DNA from 2 places in the Sinomicrobium endophyticum genome. Region 1 is predicted to be linked to the other one. Evidence: riboswitches for the same ligand, from Rfam matches in the RefSeq annotation. Region 1 holds a riboswitch; the other holds the start of a gene.
The links. Region 1 has a riboswitch for S-adenosylmethionine ahead of ACVBDU_RS15115 (homocysteine S-methyltransferase family protein). Riboswitches for the same ligand answer to the same signal wherever they lie in the genome.
Positions count from the first base shown of each region.

Region 2: linked by a shared signal. The riboswitch ahead of thrA (bifunctional aspartate kinase/homoserine dehydrogenase I) and the one ahead of ACVBDU_RS15115 (homocysteine S-methyltransferase family protein) in region 1 are both predicted to bind S-adenosylmethionine.

Region 1 is NZ_JBRKIS010000040.1:55,361-59,700, reverse strand. It holds gene ACVBDU_RS15125 (precorrin-2 dehydrogenase/sirohydrochlorin ferrochelatase family protein) at 1-480, shown strand, start outside; gene ACVBDU_RS15120 (NAD(P)/FAD-dependent oxidoreductase) at 545-1,603, shown strand; SAM riboswitch class I at 1,802-1,916, shown strand; gene ACVBDU_RS15115 (homocysteine S-methyltransferase family protein) at 2,040-3,041, shown strand; gene metH (methionine synthase) at 3,244-4,340, shown strand, end outside.
Region 2 is NZ_JBRKIS010000018.1:274,542-278,881, forward strand. It holds gene ACVBDU_RS05870 (bifunctional SulP family inorganic anion transporter/carbonic anhydrase) at 1-1,086, shown strand, start outside; gene ACVBDU_RS05875 (DUF1456 family protein) at 1,113-1,370, shown strand; gene ACVBDU_RS05880 (Gfo/Idh/MocA family protein) at 1,462-2,436, shown strand; SAM riboswitch class I at 2,573-2,674, shown strand; gene thrA (bifunctional aspartate kinase/homoserine dehydrogenase I) at 2,763-4,340, shown strand, end outside.

The DNA of each region.
Region 1 (4,340 bases):
TTACTGAAGTCCAGTCCCAATGCCAAAGTTATTGTGGTGGCACCGGATTTCAGTGATGAAGTGAGGGCACTGGCGGAAAAACACCATATTCCCCTGTTGCACAGGCCGTATTCTACCAATGTGTTGCACAAAAAACATATGGTAATTGCGGCGACAAACGATCCGGAAGTAAACAAACAGATATGCGAGGATGCCCGCGCGAGGAATATACTCGTAAACGTAGCCGATACCCCCGAACTTTGTGATTTTTACCTGGGAGGGATAGTAACCAAGGGCAATGTGAAAATAGCCATATCCACCAATGGCAAATCGCCTACCATGGCCAAAAGGCTCCGGCAGCTTTTTGAGGAGATCATACCGGACGATATTAACGAACTGGTAGAAAACCTCAATCGATACCGGGGTACATTAAAGGAGAATTTTGAAGAGAAAGTGGAAAAACTGAACCATATCACAAGATCGTTTATCCATAAATCCTGATGAACAGGTACCCGAAAAAGAAAAATTAACACTACGTATATATAAATAACAGAAACAGAAGAAGATGATTAAGACGGATATTTTAATAATCGGTGCCGGACCTACCGGTCTGTTTACGGTCTTTGAAGCCGGGTTGTTAAAGTTAAAAACGCATTTGATAGATGCCTTGCCACAGCCGGGAGGACAATGTTCCGAACTTTACCCTAAAAAACCAATATACGATATTCCCGGTTTTCCCGAAATAAAAGCGGGTGACCTGGTAGATAACCTCATGGAACAGATAAAACCTTTCAGTCCCGGTTTTACCCTGGGAGAAAGAGCGGAAACCATAGAAAAACTGGAAGACGGAAGTTTTATCGTAACGACCAATAAAGGTACGCAACACCATGCGCCGATAATTGCCATCGCAGGAGGATTGGGGTCTTTTGAGCCCAAAAAACCACTGATAGACAATATTGCCGACTATGAAGACAACGGGGTCGCTTACATGATAAAAGATCCGGAAGTATACCGGGATAAAAAAGTGGTTATAGCCGGAGGTGGAGATTCTGCATTGGACTGGTCTATATTCCTGGCCGATGTAGCATCCGAAGTTACCCTGGTACACCGCAGAAATGAGTTCCGCGGGGCCCTGGATTCCGTAGAAAAAGTCGGAGAACTGGCAAAGCTGGGGAAAATCAACCTGGTGACCCGTGCCGAAGTTGTAGGATTGCTCGGAGAAGACCACCTGAATTCCGTTGTTATTAATCATGCGGACGAAGGAGAATTTATCCGTGAGACGGATTACTTTATTCCCCTTTTCGGATTGTCACCGAAATTAGGCCCTATAGCCGGCTGGGGACTGGAAATAGAGAAGAACGCCATCAAAGTGGATAATTCCTATGACTATTCCACCAATATCCCGGGCATTTATGCCATTGGAGATGTGAATACATATAAAGGAAAATTAAAACTGATCCTTTCCGGATTCCACGAAGCCGCTATCATGTGCCAGAGTGCCTATCAAAGGATATTTCCGGATAAACGTTACGTCATGAAATATACCACCGTAGGCGGAATACAAGGTTTTGACGGCACGAAAAAAGAAGCCAAAAAAGAAGTCATCAAGGCCATCGAGGTATAAAACCGATTGCCAATTGCAATCGCAGAGACATACGGCCGTATGTCTCCACAGGATTTCATATCCTGCGAATATATGGATATAGTGAAAACAGCCCTGTCCCGGATACCGATTCCCACAGGGCTGTTATAGCAATAAAAAAACAGCAATTAGTTTGCAAAAGAAAAAGGTATTACATTTCTTTGCATTCTGAATTTATCGAAGTTATCAAGAAAGGCAGAGGGAATAGACCCGGTGAAGCCTTAGCAACCCTCCGTGCCTGAAGCGGAGAAGGTGCTAAATTCTACCCCCGTGATTACATGGGGACAGATGACGCAAATACTTCCCGTATTTCTCCCTGTTTTCTGATAACATTTTACAAACAAATCAACGGTTTCTTGTCCCGGATATATATTTAAATATTCTGTTATCCGGTACATAAGGCAAAACGATCGATCTTATGAGTGCTATAAAAGCAGAACTTCAAAAAAGGATACTGGTACTGGACGGGGCCATGGGTACCATGCTTCAGAGATACCAATTTACGGAAGAGGACTTTCGCGGGGAGCGTTTTAAAGATTACGCCCACCCGTTGAAAGGGAACAACGATCTGCTTTCGCTCACTCAGCCCGAAGCCATTGCAGAGATACATGCCAAGTATTTTGAAGCCGGGGCGGATATCGTGGAGACCAACACCTTTTCGGGCACTACCATTGCCATGGCAGATTACTATATGGAAGACCTCGTTTACGAGTTAAATTACGAATCAGCCAGGATAGCCAGGGAAGTAGCAGATAAGTTCACGGCAGAAAACCCGGAAAAACCGAGATTTGTAGCCGGGGCTGTCGGCCCGACAAACAGGACCGCAAGCATGTCGCCCGATGTTAATGATCCCGGATACAGGGCCATTACCTTCGACGAACTTCGAATAGCTTATAAACAGCAGGTGGAAGCACTGGTAGACGGTGGTGTGGATATACTGCTGGTAGAAACAATTTTCGATACGTTAAATGCCAAAGCTGCCCTGTTCGCTATTGAGGAAATGAAGGAAGAACGAGGGCTGGACACCCCTGTAATGGTCAGTGGAACGATTACCGATGCTTCCGGGAGAACACTGTCCGGACAGACCGTGGAGGCCTTCCTGATATCCATATCGCATATTTCGCTGTTAAGTGTAGGGTTCAATTGCGCTCTCGGGGCCGATCAGCTTAAACCTTATCTGAAGCGGCTCGGGCAGAATACAGATCTTAATATTTCCGCCCATCCCAATGCGGGACTGCCCAATGCTTTCGGGGAATATGACCAGACACCGGAAGAAATGCAGGAACTGATCAGGGAATACCTGGATGATAACCTCGTAAATATTATCGGGGGATGCTGCGGGACTACGCCGGATCATATAAAGCTTATAGCAGAGGCTGCAGCCCGGTATAAGCCCAGAAAACTGGGCGCTTTGGCTTAAACTTTGATGTGATAATACCGTAGAAAACAATAATGAAGGTCCGTAGCAAACAGCACAGTTCTGCTATGGAAAACAAAGAGAAGCTGCCATCGGGCAGCAGACAAATAACGACGATTAAAACACCAGAGGATCCGTGGGAAAAGGAAATACAGACGAAAAGCAATATGACGACCCGCCATCGGAAGGAAGGGAAAAACAGAAAATCCGGCCGCTAAAGCTGTCGGGGCTCGAGCCTTTGATTGTAACTCCCGAGAGCAACTTTATCAATATCGGGGAACGTACCAACGTAACCGGTTCCCGGAAGTTCCTGCGCCTGATAAAAGAAGAAAAATATGAGGAGGCACTGGATGTGGCCAGGGCACAGGTAGAAGGAGGTGCACAGATCATCGATGTGAACATGGATGAAGGGATGATAGACGGGGTTCAGACCATGACCACATTCCTGAACCTGATTGCATCCGAACCCGATATAGCCCGCGTTCCCCTTGTAATTGACAGTTCCAAATGGGAGATCATAGAAGCCGGGCTCAAGGTGGTTCAGGGAAAGTGTATCGTTAATTCCATCAGCTTAAAAGAAGGGGAAGAAACTTTTGTAAAACATGCCAGGACCATCAGAAGATACGGTGCGGCAGTTATTGTCATGGCTTTTGACGAAGCGGGACAGGCAGATACCTACGAAAGAAGGATAGAGATTTGCAAACGTTCCTATGACATCCTGGTGAACGAAGTAAAGTTTGCCCCGGAAGACATTATCTTCGACCCGAATATTTTCCCCGTAGGTACGGGGATGGAAGAACACCGTAAAAACGCGGTGGATTTTTTCAGGGCAACCAAATGGATACGGGAGAACCTGCCTTATGCCAATGTAAGCGGAGGGGTGAGTAACGTGTCCTTTTCATTCCGGGGGAACAATGTCGTACGTGAAGCGATGAATGCCGCATTCCTTTACCATGCGGTACAACACGGCATGAACATGGGGATTGTAAACCCGGAAATGCTGGAGGTTTATGACGAAATTCCCAAAGAACTGCTTATACGTATAGAAGATGTGCTTCTCGACCGTAGGGACGACGCCACCGAACGCCTGCTCGATTATGCGGAAGAGGTAAAGGGCAGTGGAAAAATTTCGGAGAAAAAACAACAGGAATGGCGTTCCGAAGGCTTACAGGAACGAATAACCCATGCCCTGGTAAAAGGTATAGACGAGTTTATCGAAACAGATGTGGAAGAAGCCCGTTTACTGGTAGCCCGGCCCATAGAGGTTATAGAGATCTACCTGATGAACGGAATGAATGTTGT
Region 2 (4,340 bases), on a different contig from region 1:
TTCCGGAAAATGTATGCCAAGGGCTGGAGCCAGTTCCTTCCGTTTGTTACGACAGTTATTGCCATTCTGCTTACTGATGTGCTCATAGGTGTATTGATCGGTTCGGCACTGAGTGTGTTTTTTCTTTTACGGAACAATTATTACAATCCGTTCTTTATCGAAAACACCAGGTTTATGAAGGGCGAAGCCATTAAACTAGAACTTTCCAACGAGGTTTCTTTCCTTAACCGGGCTTCCATAAAAAATACGCTTTGGAGTGTTCCGGATAATAGCAAGGTAATCATTGATGCTACTTTTTCCAGTTATATAGACCAGGATGTAGTAGAAATTCTCCGGGATTTTGAAAGTACTTTTGCCAGGGAACACCAGATCGATGTGAACATTATAGGCCTGAAGGAAAGTTATAATATAGGCGAGGAAATCGATTTTGAGGGTAAAAATCCCGAAAAAATCATATTGAAATCATCCCCGGGAGAAATTCTCAATTACTTAAAAGAAGGGAACAAGAGTTATGTTAAAGGCAACCTCATCTCCCGCCGGCTGAGAAACAAAGAACTTACCGACTTCCTCAGTACTTGTCCGCTTGCCGTGGTGGTAAACTGTATTGACCTCAGAGAACCTTTAAACATGCTCCTCAATACCGGTATTGGCGACCTGGTACCTATCAGGGCCGCCGGAAACGCGGTAAGCACTCCTATCATCCGCAGTATAGAAGTAGCTTGCCGTAACCAGGGTGCAAAACTCATCCTCCTGATGGGAAATTCCGGAAATTCCTTTGTAAAAGAAGCTATCGAAGCTCATATAGCCGGAAAGGAATCTTACTTAAAGCCATTGATAGAGGATGCATTGATCTCAAAAAAATTCAGTATAGAAGCCCTGAAAAACAAGAACCCGGAAGATATTGCCGATGCCATTACCAGGTTTAATCTCGAATTTTCCAAGGAAAAAATAATACGCGAAAACCCTTTTATCAGGGAACAGGTGGAAGCCGGAAACCTGGGTATTGCTTCGGCATTCTTTGATCGTAAAACGGCTTCGATAGCGTTTTCCGAATTGTTCACCATAGAGACCGCAGCAGAAAAATAATACTTTTTAATATTTAACAACAACTTATGACCAATAATGACATTTTAAAGAAATTGCGGGTAGCGCTGAAACTAACCAACGATGACATCGTAGAAATCATGAAACTGGTTGGTTTCAACGTATCCAAATCCGAACTGGGTGCTCTGTTCCGCAGAGAAGACCACCCGAAATACATGGAGTGTGGCGACCAGTTTTTACGAAATTTCCTCAACGGACTGATTATACATATGAGAGGACCGGCGGAAGAAAAAGGAGAAAAGAAAGCAATAAGGCAAAAAAAATAAGACTTGGACAGTCTCTTAAAGGCACCGTTAGAAAACGAATCCTGCTATCCGTGAATCCGTGGTTAAAATTCATAGAAAATAAAAAGAAATAATGCATAAAATCCTTCGCTGGGGCATCATTGGATGCGGCAATGTCACCGAAAAAAAGAGCGGTCCTGCTTATCACAGGACCGAAGGGTTCGAACTGGCTGCCGTAATGCGACGCGATGCGGACAAGGTCCGTGATTATGCTCAACGGCATCATGTAAAAAAGTATTATACAGATGCGGACGAACTTATCAACGATAATGAAATTGATGCCGTTTACATCGCTACGCCTCCCGATACACATAAATACTACGGACTCCGGGTAGCTGCAGCGGGCAAATCCTGTTGTATAGAAAAGCCCCTTGCCCCTTCCTACCGGGACAGCCTGGCCATTCAGGAAGCTTTTGAAAAAGCAGGAGTCCCTTTGTTTGTGGCCTATTACCGCCGCTCCCTGCCCCGTTTCCTCCAGATAAAAACATGGCTGGACAACGGTGAAGCGGGAGACATAAGGCACATAAACTGGCACCTCAGCAAACCGCCGAACGAGCAGGATCTTTCCGGCGTATACAACTGGCGTACCGATGTGAAAATAGCTTCCGGAGGTTATTTCGATGACCTGGCAAGCCACGGCCTGGACCTGTTTACCTTTCTCCTCGGCGATATCAAAGACGTACACGGCATAAGTCTTAACCAACAGCAACTTTATGATGCAAAAGATGCCATGACGGCATGCTGGCTCCACAATAGCGGTATTACCGGCTCCGGAAGCTGGAATTTTGGCTGCCATACCCGTGAGGACAAGGTGGAAATACTGGGCAGTAAAGGGAAAATAACTTTTTCGGTCTTTGATGAGGCTCCTGTGGTCCTGAATAACGATAAAGGCATACAGGAACTCTTTATCGACCACCCGGAAAACATACAATTATATCACGTAAAAAATATGAAGAAACACCTGGACGGACAAGGCATACATCCTTCTACCGGGTCAACAGCGGTACATACGGCATGGATCATGGATAAAATACTCGGGGCCATTTGACCTGGTCTCTTTTTTTCCGAAATATAAAAATTGATACAAAAGTATTGCCTGTTTCAGTATTATTCCATTACTTTGCCCTTCATTTACGATGCTCCGTAATGGCGCGTAGAAATAAAAGTTCAGTAAAATAATTCATATGTTATCAAGAAAGGCCGAGGGAATAGACCCGTTGAAGCCTTAGCAACCCTCCCTCATGGAGAAGGTGCTACGTTCTACCCCGAATGGGGAAAGATAACCCCGTGTTTACATTAACACGATTTACAGGGTAATTACTTTCCGTAATAGCTTTTCTGGTAACATATACATACAAATAAAAAACAGTTACATTGAAAAGCAATTTAAATCAGCTTGAAATTACAGGTTTTGTCACCGGGTTCGGTGTGGAAATTCCACGTATCCCGCTGTCTTACCAGGTTTTCGGAAAAACCCTGGGAGAAGCTCCGGTAATACTGGTCAACCACGCGCTTACCGGGAATTCCGATGTTGCCGGGGAGACCGGCTGGTGGAGAGACCTTATTGGCGAAGGCAAAGGCATAGATACTTCCATTTATACCATTCTGGCCTTCAATGTCCCCGGCAATGGTTATGACGGATTTGTCATAGACAATTACAAGGATTTCGTAGCCCGTGACATGGCGAGAATATTCCTTACAGGCCTGGAAAAACTGGGTATCGAAAAACTTTTTGCCCTGATAGGGGGCTCTATGGGAGGTGGTATTGCCTGGGAAATGGCCGTACTGAATCCTGATATTACCGAACATCTCATTCCTATTGCTTCGGACTGGAAATCGACGGACTGGCTTATTGCCAACTGCCAGGTACAGGAACAATTCCTGGTAAATTCCCGTCAACCCGTACACGATGCGCGTATGCACGCCATGTTGTGCTACCGTACACCGGAATCTTTCAAGACCCGTTTCAACCGCACCACTAACCAGGAACTTAAAGTTTTTAATGTGGAAAGCTGGCTATTACATCACGGCAATAAACTACAGGAGCGCTTTCAGGTTGCCGCATACAGGCTGATGAACCAACTCCTGAAGACCATCGATGTAACCAGGGGACACAAAGAGCATTTTAATGTATTGGAATCTATAAATGCCAACATACATATCATAGGAGTAGATTCCGATCTCTTCTTCACTGCCGAAGAAAACCGGGAAACACACAAACAACTGGCACAGGCCCATGACAGGGTTACCTACGGAGAAATACATTCCGTACACGGACATGACGCTTTTTTAATAGAATTCGAACAACTGGAAAAACTCATAGGAGGAATATTTCAAAAAGGAAAAAACAACAACAGGATGAAAGTATTGAAGTTTGGCGGTAAATCGCTGGCTAACGGAGAAGGCATTACCAATGCACTGCGCATTATCGAAAACAAAATAGAACAGGGCGAAAGAATTACCGTAGTAGTTTCCGCAAGGGGTAATGCCACCAATGAACTGGAAGAAATACTCGAAAAGGCGGCGAAAGGAGAAGATTTCGCAAAGCAACTGGAAGAATTCAAAACATACCAGCAGGCTGATTTTGACTATGTGGATTTTTCCGGGGAATTCACCAAGCTCGAAAAACTGTTTGAAGGCGTAGGTCTTCTGGGAGATTACAGTTCCAAAATAAAAGACCAGATACTGTCCAAGGGAGAAGTTATTTCGGCTAAACTCATTACGGAAGTTTTAAAACACAAAGGCATTAACGCCGTATTTACCGACACCCGAAAACTCATTAAAACAGATGAGAAATTCGGGAATGCGCAGCCCCTGGAAAAACTTTCCAAGGAGAATGTCCTCGGGCATTTCGAAGAACACAATCACGATACGGTAAACATCGTCACCGGGTTTATCGGCTCCAATACCAAAAACGAGACCACAACCTTGGGCAGGAACGGCAGTAACTAC